2 regions of the Castellaniella sp. genome follow, and region 1 is predicted to be linked to the other one. Evidence: riboswitches for the same ligand, from Rfam matches in the RefSeq annotation. Region 1 holds a riboswitch; the other holds the start of a gene.
The links. A riboswitch is a leader RNA that binds a small molecule or an ion and turns the genes downstream of it on or off. The one in region 1 is predicted to bind thiamine pyrophosphate.
Positions count from the first base shown of each region.

Region 2: linked by a shared signal. The riboswitch ahead of VDP81_RS03975 (sodium:solute symporter family protein) and the one ahead of VDP81_RS08285 (3-oxoacyl-ACP reductase) in region 1 are both predicted to bind thiamine pyrophosphate.

Region 1 covers NZ_JAUCCU010000001.1:1,710,406-1,717,954, reverse strand. Annotated here, with positions in the region: gene VDP81_RS08305 (DEAD/DEAH box helicase) at 1-389, shown strand, start outside; gene VDP81_RS08300 (LysE family transporter) at 428-1,060, shown strand; gene VDP81_RS08295 (peptide chain release factor 3) at 1,079-2,686, shown strand; gene VDP81_RS08290 (hypothetical protein) at 2,744-3,367, shown strand; TPP riboswitch at 3,421-3,512, shown strand; gene VDP81_RS08285 (3-oxoacyl-ACP reductase) at 3,560-4,339, shown strand; gene VDP81_RS08280 (LLM class flavin-dependent oxidoreductase) at 4,350-5,636, shown strand; gene bfr (bacterioferritin) at 5,671-6,135, opposite strand; gene VDP81_RS08270 ((2Fe-2S)-binding protein) at 6,271-6,522, opposite strand; gene rpoN (RNA polymerase factor sigma-54) at 6,544-7,549, opposite strand, start outside.
Region 2 covers NZ_JAUCCU010000001.1:810,501-818,049, forward strand. Annotated here, with positions in the region: gene dbpA (ATP-dependent RNA helicase DbpA) at 1-75, shown strand, start outside; partial or broken gene VDP81_RS15335 (AraC family ligand binding domain-containing protein) at 242-352, shown strand; gene VDP81_RS03955 (helix-turn-helix domain-containing protein) at 372-1,046, shown strand; gene VDP81_RS03960 (p-hydroxyphenylacetate 3-hydroxylase reductase component) at 1,021-1,977, opposite strand; gene VDP81_RS03965 (p-hydroxyphenylacetate 3-hydroxylase oxygenase component) at 2,085-3,254, opposite strand; gene VDP81_RS03970 (nucleoside deaminase) at 3,382-3,822, opposite strand; TPP riboswitch at 3,896-4,007, shown strand; gene VDP81_RS03975 (sodium:solute symporter family protein) at 4,100-5,536, shown strand; gene VDP81_RS03980 (TenA family protein) at 5,550-6,263, shown strand; gene VDP81_RS03985 (hypothetical protein) at 6,515-6,730, shown strand; gene VDP81_RS03990 (DJ-1/PfpI family protein) at 6,900-7,478, shown strand; partial or broken gene VDP81_RS04000 (5-oxoprolinase/urea amidolyase family protein) at 7,492-7,549, opposite strand, start outside.

The DNA.
Region 1 (7,549 bases):
TGCTGCGCGCCATCGAACGCCTGACCAAGCAAACCATCGAGCCCATCAGTATCGAGGGCTGGAATCCGACTGCCATGGTGACGACAGACTCCGCGCCAGATGCCCGCGAAAAGCGCGCGCTGGCTCGCGTCCAGGGCGATTTCCGGGGCGGACGCAGCGATGCGCCGCGTGATGGCCGCCACCGTCGTCCAGATGGCCCAGCCGCCCGCGAAGGCCGCCCCGGTGGCCGCCGCGATGGCAACCCCGGCAACCGCCGCCCCTCGACGGATGCCCGCCCCAGCACCGAAGGCCGCCGCAGCGATGCTCGTCGCAGTAGCAACAGCAGCAGTAGCTCCCCTCGCCCCCAAGGCGGCCGCGCAGCCGCCCTGTTACAACAAAAGGCGGATTAAACTACGCCTTTGTTTGTGCAACCACTGCGGAGCATTTGATGGCCTTGTCCACCTGGCTGGCTTTTTTTGCCGCTGCCTGGGCGATTTCCTTCTCGCCCGGGCCGGGGGCCATTTGCTCCATGGCCTCGGGCCTGAAATATGGCTTTCGCCATGCGTTCTGGACCACTATCGGCCTGCAGCTTGGTCTTATCTGCCAGCTGTTCATCGTGGCCGTCGGGGTAGGCGCCCTGCTGGCCACCTCAGAAATCGCCTTTACCATCGTCAAATGGACCGGCGCCCTGTACCTGGCCTACCTGGGGGTCAAGCAATTCCGCACGGACGCTGCCCCAGTCGCTGTCGTGGCACAGCCACAGCCGGGTGTCCACCCGATCCGCGATCAACTGCTGCGCGGCTATCTGGTCAATATCACCAACCCGAAAGGCACCATGTTTCTGCTGGCCGTCGTACCGCAATTCCTGGATCTGGGACGCCCGCTAGACCTGCAGTATGTGCTGATCGGCGCCACCCTGACATTCACCGATCTGGTCGCCATGAGTTGCTATACTTCGCTGGCCTCACAGATTCTGCGCCTGTTGCGAAAGCCCGGCCACATCCGCTGGTTGAATCGCGGTTTTGGATCTGTCTTCGTTTTGGCCGGCACCGCGCTGGCCACCTTCAGTCACAAAAGCTGACACACCCGACTATTTCCCATGAGCCTGACCGCCGAAGTCGCCCGCCGACGCACGTTTGCCATTATTTCCCACCCTGACGCCGGCAAGACCACGCTGACGGAAAAGCTCCTGCTATTCGCAGGCGCCATCCAGATCGCCGGCAGCGTCAAGGCCCGCAAGGCCAGCCGCCACGCCGCATCCGATTGGATGGAAATCGAAAAACAACGCGGCATCTCGGTGGCCTCCTCGGTCATGCAGATGGAATACCGCGATTGCGTGATCAATCTGCTGGACACTCCGGGCCACCAGGACTTCTCTGAAGACACCTACCGCGTGCTGACCGCCGTGGACGCCGCCCTGATGGTGATCGATGCCGGTAATGGCGTCGAACCGCAAACCATTCGCCTGCTGCAGGTCTGCCGCGCACGCAACACCCCCATCATCACCTTCATCAACAAGCTGGACCGCGAGGTGCACGAGCCGCTGGAGCTGCTGTCCGAGATCGAAGGCCACCTGGGCATGGACGCCATCCCGTTTTCCTGGCCCGTGGGCATGGGACGCCAGTTCGGCGGAGTATTCGATATCCGCCACGACCACATGCGCGTATTCCGTCCTGGTGGCGAACGCGACCGGCACGACGACGAGACCATCGAGAGCTTGAACAATCCCGTCTTGCAGCAACGATTCGGTGATGCCTACACCAAGGCTCACGAAGAAATCGAGCTGATCACCGGCGCCGTGCCCGACTTCGATCACCAAGCCTTTCTGGCCGGTCGCCAGACGCCAGTGTTCTTTGGTTCGGCCATCAACAATTTTGGGGTGCGCGAAGTCCTGGACGCCCTGGTGGAACTTGCCCCCGCCCCAGGCCCGCGCGCGGCACTGGAACGCACTGTCCAACCGGACGAGGCGAAGTTCACCGGCGTGGTCTTCAAGGTCCAGGCCAATATGGACCCGGCCCACCGCGACCGCGTGGCCTTTGTGCGCGTCAGCTCGGGCCACTTCCAGCGCGGCATGCGGCTTAAAGTCGCCCGCAACGGCAAGGAAATCCGGCCCAATAATGTGGTGTCATTTCTGTCGCAACGCCGCGAGATCGTCGAAGAAGCCTATGCCGGCGACATTATCGGCATTCCCAACCACGGCGTGCTGCAACTGGGCGATGTGCTGACCGAAGGCGAATCCCTGACTTTCACCGGCCTGCCGTTCTTTGCCCCCGAGCTCTTCCAGGCCGTCGAAGTCAAAGACCCGCTGCGCACCAAACAACTGCGCACCGGCCTGACCCAATTGGGCGAAGAAGGCGCAATCCAGGTTTTTCGCCCCGAAGCCGCTGGGGGTGCGCTATTGCTGGGCGCCGTGGGCCAACTGCAGTTCGAGGTCGTGGCCCATCGCCTGAAAACCGAATATGGTGTCGATGCCCGCCTGATGCCCTCACGCTACAGCCTGGCACGCTGGATCACCAGCAAAGACCCCAAGGCCCTGAAGAAATTCATGGATGCCAACCCTGCCAGCATTGCCACCGACGTCGTGGACGCTATCGCGTTCTTGGCCAGCTCTCCGGCCCAGCTCAGGGTCGCCCAGGAACGCTACCCCGACGTTGAATTCCACGCCATGCGCGAACATGCTGGTCGAGTCTTCGGTGCCGGGATCTGATGGCCGCATCCGATACAATAGGACGAACGAAGCATTGACCGACCAAGGTGTTCCCTTATGTCCTGGCGTGTGATTACTGCCATCTTGCTGCTTGCCGCCGGGGCTGCCGCCTGGGGTGGCCTACGCCTGGGCGACTGGCTGATTATCCACAGCCCGTCCCAGGTACAACAAATATCCGACTCCGCCAGCACGCAGGGCGATGTACCTGTGCTGGATGCCAATGGCCGACCTTTCGTGGCTCCGGCCCCCCAGCCCTTATCTAACGGGCGCTTGGGCGTGCCCAGCCTGCCCCCACCCGTAGACTGGCAACTGCAGCCGACCCCGCTGATGGACGAAAACCGTCCCATCGCCCTGGCCACCACCACCATCACCATGGACGAAGCCATTGCCCTGGCGGCACAAAGTCAGATGGATGACAGCGGCCTGCAGGGCATTGCCAACATCGACATGCTGCTGAACAGCCAGACCGTGCAGCCCATCGATGTTCCGCCACCACCGCCTGCGCCCAATCCCGCCGCCGTCACCAACGCAAACTGGCAGGCCACATTCCAGGCCGAGCTGAAATCCTGCGAAGCCCTGGGATTCTTTTCGCGGCCTTCTTGTGCCTGGGCGGCCCGCAATAAATACTGCGGGCCCAACAACGCCTGGGGCAAGGCCCCAGACTGCCCGGCAGAACGCTGATATCTCTATGGGCCTTCGATGGCCCTATTCTGTTTTTCCGTGCTATGGTACTGACCACAGACACGGGGTGCCCCACAGGGCTGAGACAACACCCGCCGAACCTGATCCGGATCATACCGGCGGAGGGATGTCATCGATGCCTCGCACTGTTTTGCATCTTGATGTGCCCCCGCCATTTTCCTAGGGCGCATCATGACAGAAAGATATCCTGCACTTAATTTCGACCAGCAAATTGTCCTCGTCACCGGCGGGGCACGCGGCCTGGGCGCCAGCTTGGTCAACGCCTTCCTGCAGGCTGGTGCACGCGTCGTCATCAACTACCGCACCAGCCAATCCGCCGCAGACCAGCGGGCCAGCCTGGCACCGGCACACGCACTGGCCCTGAAAGCCGATGTCTGCGATCCCGCTGCCGTGCAACATATGGCGAACCAGGCCCAGGCCCATTTCGGCAGCCCCATCACCACAGTGGTCAACAACGCTCTGCCCGACTTTTCTTTTAATGGCGATGCCCGGCCCACCCTGGAAAATCTGTCCTGGGGCTCGATGCAGGCACAGATGGGTGCCGTACAAGGCGCCCTCAATACCATGCAAGCCACCTTGCCTGGCATGAAGTCCTTGGGGTTCGGACGCATCATCAACATCGGCACAAATCTATTCCAGAACCCGGTGGTTCCCTACCACGATTACACCGCAGCCAAAGCGGCCTTATTGGCTTTGACGCGGACAGCAGCCCAGGACCTTGGCGCAGCCGGAATCACGGTCAATATGGTATCGGGAGGGCTGCTGCAAACCACCGATGCCTCAGCAGCCACGCCCCCTGCGGTCTTTGATCTGATTGCCGCCAATACGCCTTTGCGCCGGGTGGTGACCCCAGACGAACTCGCCGACGCCGTATTGTTCTTCGCCTCGCCTTGGGCTCGCGCCATCACCGGACAAAATCTGGTGGTCGACGGCGGTTTGGTTAAAAACTAAGGGTTGCGCCATGAGCCAACGCAGCCTGCACCTGAATCTATTCCTGTTTGCCTGCGGCCATCACAAAGCCGCTTGGCGTGCGCCCGACTCATGCGCCGACCAATTAGGCAATATCGCTTATTACGAATCTGTGGCCCAGATGGCTGAACGCGGCAAGCTTGACGCGATATTTCTGGCTGATGGCCATTCAGCCGACCATATCGAAGACGGCCCACGCTGGTTTCTGGAGCCCTTGACCGCATTGGCCGCCATCGGGCGGGCAACCGAGCATATTGGCCTGATCGGCACACTATCCAGCACCTTCTGCACCCCCTTTCATGCCGCCCGGATGCTGGCTTCTCTGGATCACATCAGCCGTGGGCGCATGGGCTGGAACGTCGTGACGTCCATGTTTGACGCCGAGGCCCGCAACCACGGCTACGAGGCCATGCCCGACCATGCGCAGCGTTATGCGCGCGCCGAGGAATTTGTGTCTGTCGTCAAAGCGCTTTGGGACAGCTGGGACACAAATGCCCTGCTGTGTGATCGCCAAGGGCCCTACGCCGATCCCGCCCGCGTGCATGCCATCAAACACCAAGGCGCCTATTTTCGGGTAGACGGCCCACTCACCGTTCCGCGACCGCCTCAGGGCCGTCCCGTTCTATTCCAGGCAGGCGCCTCACCACAAGGCCGGGCGCTTGCTGCACGGCACGCCGAAGCCATCTACGCTGTCGCCCACGACCTGCCTGCCGCCCAGGCCTATTATCGTGACATCAAACAACGCGTCAAAGCGGCGGGCAGATCCGAGCCAGTACCGATTTTGCCTGGCCTGGTGACTTATGTGGCATCCACCCAGGCAGAGGCACGCGCCAAACAACAGGCGCTGGACGCTCTGCTGCCTGTTCAGTCGTCGCTCAGGCAATTAGAAGGGTTTATTTTTCAGGACTGCCAGGGCTGGGCCTTGGATGCGCCTGTGCCGCCACTGCCTGCGCTAGAGGATTTCTCGGGCCCCAAAGGCCGCTATGCCACCATATTGCGCATCATCGAGACTGAACAACCCACATTGCGCCAACTGCTTGGACGGCTGGCCGCCGGGGGAGGCCACTGCACCGTCGTTGGCACCCCGGATCAGATCGCTGACCATATCGAGCACTGGTTTCTAAACGAGGGGGCAGACGGCTTCAATCTGATGCCCCCCTCGCTGCCAGGCAGCCTGGACGACTTCATTGAGCAGGTGATACCGATCCTGCAGGATCGCGGGCTTTTCAGGCGCGCATACCAAGGCCACACGCTACGCAGCCATCTTGGCCTTGGCTAGGAAGCAGGAAGCCCCCCAACCCGACAGCGCCTGATTACACCTGCGATTGCAGATAGTTCTGCAGGCCCAGCTGTTCGACCAGATCCAGTTGGGTCTCCAGCCAGTCTATGTGTTCCTCGGTATCGTTCAGGATCGTCAGAAAGAGATCGCGCGACGCATAATCCTGCACTGATTCGCAGTATTTCATGGCTTCCTTGACGGTGGCCTGAGCGGCGGTTTCCAGCTTCAGATCGCAAGACAGGATCTCCGGCACGGACTCACCGATCATCAGCTTATGCAAATCCTGGAGATTAGGCAGACCATCCAGGGTAAAGATGCGCTGAATCAGCATATCGGCATGTTTCATCTCGCCGATGGACTCGTCGTATTCGTGTTTGCCCAGTTTTTCGTAGCCCCAGTGATTCATCATGCGGGCATGCAGAAAATACTGGTTGATGGCGGAGAGCTCGTTTTTGAGCTGTTGGTTGAGGTATTGAATAACGGTCTTATCGCCCTTCATGATGTGCTCCTGGCTGACGCAGCCTACACCTATGCAGACTGTAAGCCATAAGGCTAGCAGGTAATCGGACAGATAGACAGGGATGCCCTGCTCATGAGATGAGCAGGGTCTGAAGCTGGCAGAAGGCCAAACGCATCAAGCGACGCGGCGAATCTCGGTGCTGGCCAGCATGGGGACTTGCACCACGTGATCAGGCTCGACTGCCGGCGGCATGGCATCGGCGGCATACTGCCCACCCGGTAGATAGTCGGTGGCAGTCTCGGCGCATTGGCCGCAACAGGTGGCGACCCCCAGTTGGGCCTGCAGGTCGCTGAGATCCTTTGCCCCTTGGGCAATGGCTTCCTGGACATGGCGTTCGCTGATCGCGTTGCATACACAAATATACATGCGAATCATTATTATCCTTTATTACGCCGATGACAAGCGTTTCTTGCGCAGGCTGGCCACCGGTATTCCCATGGCTTCACGATATTTGGCGACAGTGCGGCGGGCAATCACAAAGCCTTGCTCGGCCAGCAACGTGGTCAAACGCGCATCAGACCAGGGTTTTTCCGGCTGCTCGGCAGCCAGCAGGCGGCGCATCACCGCCTGAATCGCCTGGGCCGACGCATCCTCACCGGTATCGGTCTGGACACCTGTTGCAAAAAAATACTTCAGCTCGCAAATCCCCCAGGGGGTCTGGGCATATTTCAAGCGCGTCGCCCGGGAAATCGTAGACTCATGCAAACCCAGAACCTGAGCCACCTCGCGCAATACCAAGGGTCGCAGGGCAGCCTGCCCATGATCCAGAAAAGCCTGCTGGTGCACCGCGATACATTCGGCCACCCGCAAAATCGTATGCCGCCGCTGGCCCAGTTGCGCAATCAGCAAGCGCGCCTGCTGCAGAGACTCGCGCAGAACCGGCCCAGTGGTAGTGTCCTCCATCTGGGCCAATAAATCCGGATCGACGCGCACGCGCGGTTCCAGCGCCGGATTCAGGCTGGCCTGCCAGCCGCTGGCCGCATGATAAAAAAGGATATCCGGCACGATGTAAGCAGGTGCCTCGTCTGTCCAGGCACTGGCTGGGTGGGGATCAAGCCGCAGAATGGCCTGGCGGGCCAGTTCCAACTGATCCCGGTCGCAAGCCAGTGCTGCACAGAGCTTGGCCCAACGGCCAGCCGCCAGATCCTCCAGGTGCCGCGTCAACTGCAAGGCCGTCGCCAGCACGGCGGCAGGCCATTCGGCGGCCCGGGCACGCAGCTGCAAGCGCAGGCATTCGGACAGGCTGCGTGCACCGATTCCGGCGGGATCAAAAGACTGCAACAGCCGCAGGGCCGTCTGCCATTCTTCATCCTCAACACCCAGGCTGCTGGGTAAAACTGCCGTATAAGCAGCGGGATCAAAATCCAGCCGCCCATGTTCATCCAGATCGTCG
Region 2 (7,549 bases), 900 kb from region 1:
ATCGCACACCGTGCATTTCCACGCCTGAGCAATATCCTGATCAAAGGCAAAACGCAGCGGATGAAACTGCTCTAGGCCTGCCGACAGGCACAGGCGGGCTCGGGACACTCTACTTAAGCTGGCGCCGCTTATGCAAGAAATACCCAATCTCCAACTCAGCCATATTGCAGGCCCGCAGCATGCCGATGCGGACCTGCACTACGAGGCGCTGGGCACGCTGGCCAGCCAGTTGGGACGCAATATGTCCATGCATCGCCATGACCGATATTTCCAGGTGCACTATGTCCTGGATGGGGCTGTGCGGGTGCAGTTGGAAGACCGCGTCTATCGTCTGCGCGGTCCCATGGTGTTTCTGACCCCCCCCCGCTTTTGTGCATGCCTTTGTCACGGACGATCAGGCCGATGGCCATGTATTGACAGTGCGCCAGCAGCTATTGTGGCCGCTCTTGAACGAGGCCGCCGCCTGGTCGGACGGGGCACACGTGGCACCGCTATGCCTGTCGATCCAGAGCCTGGCTGGGGAATCCGCCGAGGAAGCGCAGCGCCTGGATTTACTGTTTGGGCAACTGCAGCAAGAATACGCCGGTCAGCAGCCGGGCCGCGCCCAAAGTCTGGAGCTGCTGGCCCAGCTGATTTTCATCAGCCTGCTGCGCCTGTCACCCCAAGCCATGGATTCGCCGCCACCCTGCCGTGAGGAACTGCAGCTGTTTCTGGACTTTAATGCCATGATTGAAGACGGCTTTTGCCGCCACTGGACGATTCCGCATTATGCCGAACAGGTGGGGATTTCAGAGCAACGGCTGAATGAAATCTGCCACGGCATCGCGGGCAAGCCCCCAAAACGCCTGATCAACGAGCGCCTGATGCAGGAAGCCCGGCGCCTGCTGCTATACACCAACCAGCCGGTCAGTCAGGTCGGCTATCGGCTGGGCTTCGAGGACCCGGCATACTTTGGCCGGTTTTTTCTGCGGCATGCGGGACTGGCGCCGGGCAATTATCGCAGCCACATGACCCGCGATCTTATGTTGTCTGACCAGCAGCCATGATGCCCTTCAGAACGCGCTTGAAGGCAGCGATTTCTGCTTCATCGAACTGCGACAGAATCTGAGCCTCGTGGTGCTGGGCCAGCGCCCAGATATCGCAGACCCGGGCACAGCCCTCGCGGGTCAGTTCATAGCCACCATCCGCCTGGCGCACCAGGCCTCGGCTGACCAGCAGGATCAGGGTCTGTTCTACGGCATGTACCGGCATATCGGCATCATGTGCCAGGGCCGCGACATCACGGCACAAGCCATCATCCAATAGCATCAGCACGCGGGCTTCGCTGGGCCGCCAGCCGATTTTCACCTGCTCGGGCTGATAGCTTTGCTGATAGCTGCGCACAGCCTGGGTCAGCAGAAAATAGGTATGGTCCGCCAGCCGCCCACGCACACTTTTGTCGACCACCGGAGGGTTTTCTCGTTCGCGCTGAGGGTGGGACAAGACCATCGAATAAGCCCCCTGGTGATACACCAGCGGCGGGCTGCCATTATCTTCAAAATCCACCACTTGGCCAATCATGATCCAATGGTCGCCGCCATCGATGATCTGGTGCTTGCGGCACTGGAAACTGGCGCTGGTGTCTTCCAACAGCACGCAACCTCCGTGGCCGGATCGCCACTCAACCCCTGAGTAACGGCTATCGCTGGGCCGGGCAAAACGGTTGGAGAGCTCGATCTGGCCCATCGACAGGATATTGATGGCGAAATGGCTGGCCCGCTGGAATACAGGAAAGCTGCTGGAGCGTTTGTCGATGCTCCAGAGGACCAGAGGCGGGTCCAGCGAGACTGAACTGAAGCTGTTGGCCGTGACGCCCACCATGGCGTCACCGTCATTGGCCGTCACGATGGTTACCCCGGTGGCAAAGTTGCCCAGCGCACGGCGCAGCACGCGCGGATCAAAAGCTTTGGTTGGCTGGGGCCGCAGGGCATCATGCATGGTGAGGGTTCCTTGGAAAATCTGGGAGAGGCTGGCGTGCGTTTAGCTTTATAAAGCCAAACGCACGCAGACAACACCGCCGTGGGCGGTTTTACTGCTGAAATGCCTTAAATCATCGTAGGATCGGGTTCCATGCCCATGATGGAGCGCCCAAGTATCTGTGAGCACACGTCATAGTCTGTGTACGCGTGGGCCCCGGTCATGTGGCTGTCACGGAACAGCCGCTGCAGTTCGTTGCCATCGAACCAGGCGCTGGCCCCTGCCACGCTGAACAGACGATCCACGGCTTCGATGCACATTTTGACGGCATAGGCCTGATTGGTGCGCCAAGCGGTCAGCGTTTCTGCGGTGGGATATTGCTTGGCCACGCCATGCACACGATGATCTTCCCAGGTCTTTTCCAGGAAGGCCCGCGCAGCACCCACCTGATGGGTGGATTCAGCCAGGCGCATCAAGGCTGGGGTGGCCATGCCGACACTGGCCCCAGTATAGGCGCGCACGCGATTGCGGGTCTTTTCCTTGAAGGCTTCGAGCATGCGCTCGGCCACGCCCAGGCTGATGGCGGCAAAGCCACTGGCAAAATATGGACGATATGGAGTATAGAAAATCTGGCTGTCGGGATACAGACCGAAGCCGGCAGACTGGCCTTCCATCATGCCCTTGGCCGCTTGAATCCGGTGCTCTGGCACAAATACCTTATCCAGAATCAGGGTCTTGGAACCGCTGCCGCGCATGCCCATGGCATACCAGTCGTCGCGGATGGTGTAGTCCTGACGTGGCACCACAGCGAAACAATAGACCTTTTCGCCATTCGCATCGAAACGATTAAAGCCCACAATGGCCCAATCGGCATGATCACAGCCGCTGCTCCAGCCCATTTCGCCGCTGAACAGAATGCCGCCCTCGACTTCTTCTGTGCGCCCAAACGGGGCAATGCTGCTGCTGGCCGTGGCGTCGGGGTTCTGGCCCCAGACTTCATCCTGCAATTGCTTGGAAAACATGGCCAACTGGTGGCTATGCGTGCACAGCAGGCTGAATGCCCAGGAAGTACCCCCGCAGGCCCCCGACAGTGCCACCACGCATTGGGCAAAATCCGGCAAGGACATTTCCAGGCCACCGTAGTGGCGAGGCTGAAAAGCACGATGCATGCCGGTTTGCTTCAGCAGCCGGATATTTTCAGCAGGCACCTGGCGCTCTTTTTCTGCCTGATCGGCGCGTGCAGCGATGTCAGGCAGAATGGCGCGGATGCGATCCAGCATGGGATTGGGGCTAGTCATGGGGTTCTCCTTGGACAATGGGGCGATGTGCTCAGGAGAAATAGTAAATATGTTAGCGATTATCCGGAATGCACATTTTCTGAGGAACCTGGTACTTTTCTCGGAAATACGGGATAACCCCAATGAGTCAATCCTCTCCGATATCCTCATTCCATAAATCCGGATGATCCCGAATGAAGTCTCGCATCAAGGCAATACAGCCAGGGTCTTGAACAACCTCGACCTGGACCCCTCGGGCCCGCAGTAAGTCCTCATCCCCCATAAAGGTTTGGTTTTCACCAATGACCACGCGGGGAATGCCATAGAGCAGAATCGCGCCGGTGCACATAGAGCAGGGCGATAAGGTGGTATAGATGACCGACTGCTGATATATCTGAGCGGGCTGACGGCCTGCATTTTCAAAGGCATCCATCTCACCGTGCAGGATGGCGCTGCCTTGCTGGACGCGGCGATTATGGCCACGCCCCAGCACACGGCCCTGGTGCACAATCACCGACCCGATGGGAATCCCGCCCTCGGCCAGGCCTAGGCGGGCCTCATCCAGGGCAAGTTGCAAAAACTGATCCATGGCGCACTCCTTTACAAAGATTCAAATATAAAGCTTATGCATTGACAATTTTGCTAGATTGCATTAAATTTTTTGGCTGTTCTAGGGGTGTCCGAATTTTCGGGCTGAGACTTCGCCATCCATGGTGATAACCCTTCGAACCTGATCCGGCTCATACCGGCGAAGGGAAGGACCGCACCATTTGCCATTTCAGGCGACCTTCCCCCTTTTTTATCTGCTATCCGGGCACGCTGATGCCCGAACAGCCTGATCGGCGCATACGCGCCAAGGGGACATCATGTTAAGCACTTTTGCCACATTGTCGTGGCTGATCGTTTTTGCAGGCAGCTTTTCCCTGGCGGGCGTCTGGTATGCCCGCCGCAGCCACGACAACCTGGAAGACTTCATCGTGGCGCGCAACAGCCAGAGCGCGACTGCCACTATTCTGACACTGCTGGCCTCGTCACTGGGGGCCTGGATTTTGTTTTCCCCCGCCCAGGCGGCTACTTGGGGCGGGATCGGGGCCATTACCGGGTATGCGCTGGGGTCCATGGCCCCACGCCTGACCATGATCCCGCTGGGCCAGCGCATGCGCGAACTGATTCCGCGCGGCCATACCCTGACCGAGTTCGTCATGGTGCGCTACGGCCGCGGCCTGTACGGCCTGGTGTTGATCATCATGATGTTCTACCTGTTCATTTCATTGACGGCCGAGATCACCGCCATCTCGAAAATGGTCACCCTGATCGCCCCTATCCCTTTGTGGGTCACTGCGGGTATTGTGCTGGGCTGCACCCTACTGTATACCGCCTGGGGAGGCTTGAGAACCTCTATCTTTACCGACCAGGTGCAGATGATCATCATCGTGCCACTGCTGGGCATCCTGGTGCTGCTGGGCTGGCAGGCCAGTGGCGGTATCGGCGCAGTCACCCACGAACTGCAGATCAAAGCCCCTCAGTTGCTGGAATTCGATAATTTTTCAGGCATCAAAGCCGGGCTGACCTTTTTTGTGGCGATCCTGCTGACCGGCCTGTTCCATCAGGGTAACTGGCAGCGCGTCTACGCCGCGAAATCGATCCGCGCGATGCGCCACGGATTCATGCTGGGCGGCCTGCTGGTTGCCCCGGTCATTTTCCTGATGGGTTTATTCGGGCTGGTGTTTGTTGCCCAAGGCGGCGGCGACAGCTCTGTGGCGCTATTTACCGTGCTGATCCCCAATTTGCCGGTCTGGTTTTCCATTGCCCTGATTCCCTTGGGGCTGGCACTGGTCATGAGCAGCGCCGACACGGCCATCAGCGCTGTCTCCAGCATGATTGCCGTGGACGCCCGCCGCCTGATGCCGCAGGCGTCCACTGCACGCCTGATGCACTATTCACGCATGGCGATTTATCTGATGGCCATTCCCGTCTGGCTAGCCTCGGCCCAAGGCTACAGCGTGCTCTATCTATTCCTGCTGGCCGATCTGTTTTGTTCCGCCGCCGCTTTTCCCGTGTTTTTCGGCCTGTACAGCCCCCGCTACGATGGACGCACCGCCTTGATCAGCACCCTGAGCGGGCTGCTGACCGGCATTTCGGTATTCCCCGCCCCAGACGGGAACATGGATACCTTGCTGGAATCCTTTTTGTTGGCGGCCCTGGTGCCCGTAGCTGTATCGGTCCTGATGACCCGTCTATGGCCCAGCCGCCACTACGATCTTAGCCAAATGCAAGGCCGCATCCGCAGCCTGCAAGCCTAATCCGGAGAAAATCATGACCACAAATTTTGCCGCTGGACCCCATACACAGGCACTCTGGCAGCGCGTCCAACCCATCGTGGCCCGCACCGAAGCCCTGCCCTTTCTGAACCAGATGGCCAACGGATCGCTGGACCCGGTCGCTTTTGTCAATTACATCCGCCAGGACAGCCTATACCTGATCGGCTATGCCCGCGCCATGGCGCTGCTGGCTGCAAAGGCCACTACCCGCCCAGAATCTCGTTTCTGGGCCGAGTCCTCGGCCTCGGCAATCAGCGTCGAAGAAGGCATGCACGGCGACCTGCTGGCCGATACCCGCCTGGCTGCTGCCTGCCAGCAACTGGAGGTGGCCAGCAAACCCGCCCAGGCCTCGCCCACCACGCTGGGCTATGTCTCATTCCTGTTGGCCGCCGCTGCTACCGAATCCTATGGCATCGGCGTGGCGGGCGTACTGCCTTGCTTCTGGGTCTATGCCCATGTGGGCAAGGTTCTGGTCCAGCAGGCAGGCACCCTGGCGGCTGACCATCCCTACGCCACCTGGATGGCCGCCTATGACAGCGATGTCTTTGATCAGTCCACCCGCCAGGCGGTCGGCATCCTGGAACAGGCCTTGGGCGACGCCACCGATGCCGAGCGCAGCCGCATGATGGACGTCTTCGAGCAGGCTTGCGTCTACGAATGGCACTTCTGGGCCACCGCCCATGCCTTGCAGGGCTGGGATCTGAGCTAGATGATCCCACGCTGAGCCAAGTCTGACCGGCGCAGCATGGCTGCGCCATTTTTGTCCGTGCGGATTTTTCCGATCTATCCGGCAAACAGGCGGGTCTGCACAATGAGGCATCTTTTCGCACAAGCTGGTCAGAGTCCAGCTATTAGCGGGCAGCGCCGCCCCTCATCTATAGCCTGGGCATCCTGATCGACCAGCCTCCGCCCAAGCCCGACGCGATGCCGCTGACTGCCTTGTGCTATCAGGATAAGTTCTTGTCGCAAAAGACCGAATTCACCTTTCCAGTTGTAGAATTGAACGAGTGGCGTAGCCGCCTGGTCGAATTGGATGCCTTGGCCCCGGCCAACCCCTTTGCCGTCATCCTGATCGCGCAGATACAGGCTTCAGCACATGCCGACAAGGCAGCCCGGCTGGGGCCTTTGCTGAAAATCGTCCGACGCCTGTACGACTATGGCTACTCTGGTCCCTGAATACCCTGGACGCCAAAACCCTGGACGAAGTGTTCTGCGCTTGACTGCGAACGGCCCCATCTCTGTTCGCCCACGTCCCGGACAGGCCATGTAACAGGCAGGGCCTGTCCGAACCAGCGTTTTTCCTGCACAATCGGGGCTTCTGACACTGTCCACAGGAGACAAAATAATGGCTAAAAAACTATTGATGCTGGTGGGTGATTATGTCGAAGATTACGAGGTCATGGTGCCGTTTCAGGCACTGCTGGCGGTGGGCCATGCTGTGCACGCCGTCTGCCCGGATAAAAAAGCCGGGGACTTCGTCGCCACTGCCATCCATGACTTCGAGGGCGCCCAGACCTACAGCGAAAAGCCCGGCCATCGCTTTACCCTGAACCAGGATTTTGCGACCATTGATCCCGCTGCCTACGATGCCTTGGTCGTGCCCGGTGGGCGGGCGCCTGAATACCTGCGCATGAATCCCCGTGTCCTGGAAATCGTGCAGCATTTCCACCAGGCGGACAAACCCATTGCCGCAATCTGCCATGGTGCCCAGTTGCTGGCTGCCGCCGGCATTCTGCAGGGCAAGACCTGCTCGGCCTACCCAGCCTGCGCTGCCGAGGTCCGCCTGGCGGGCGGCACCTATGCCGAAATCGGCATCGATCAGGCCCATACGGATGGCAAGCTGGTCACCGCCCCAGCCTGGCCCGCGCACCCTGCCTGGATTGCCCAATTCCTGGCCGTGCTGGGCACCAAGATCCAGCACTAAGCCTCGCAACGATCTATCCCGTGCCTTGCAGCAGGCTGTCCCTGAAGCGCAGCCTGGCCCCCACTGGAATC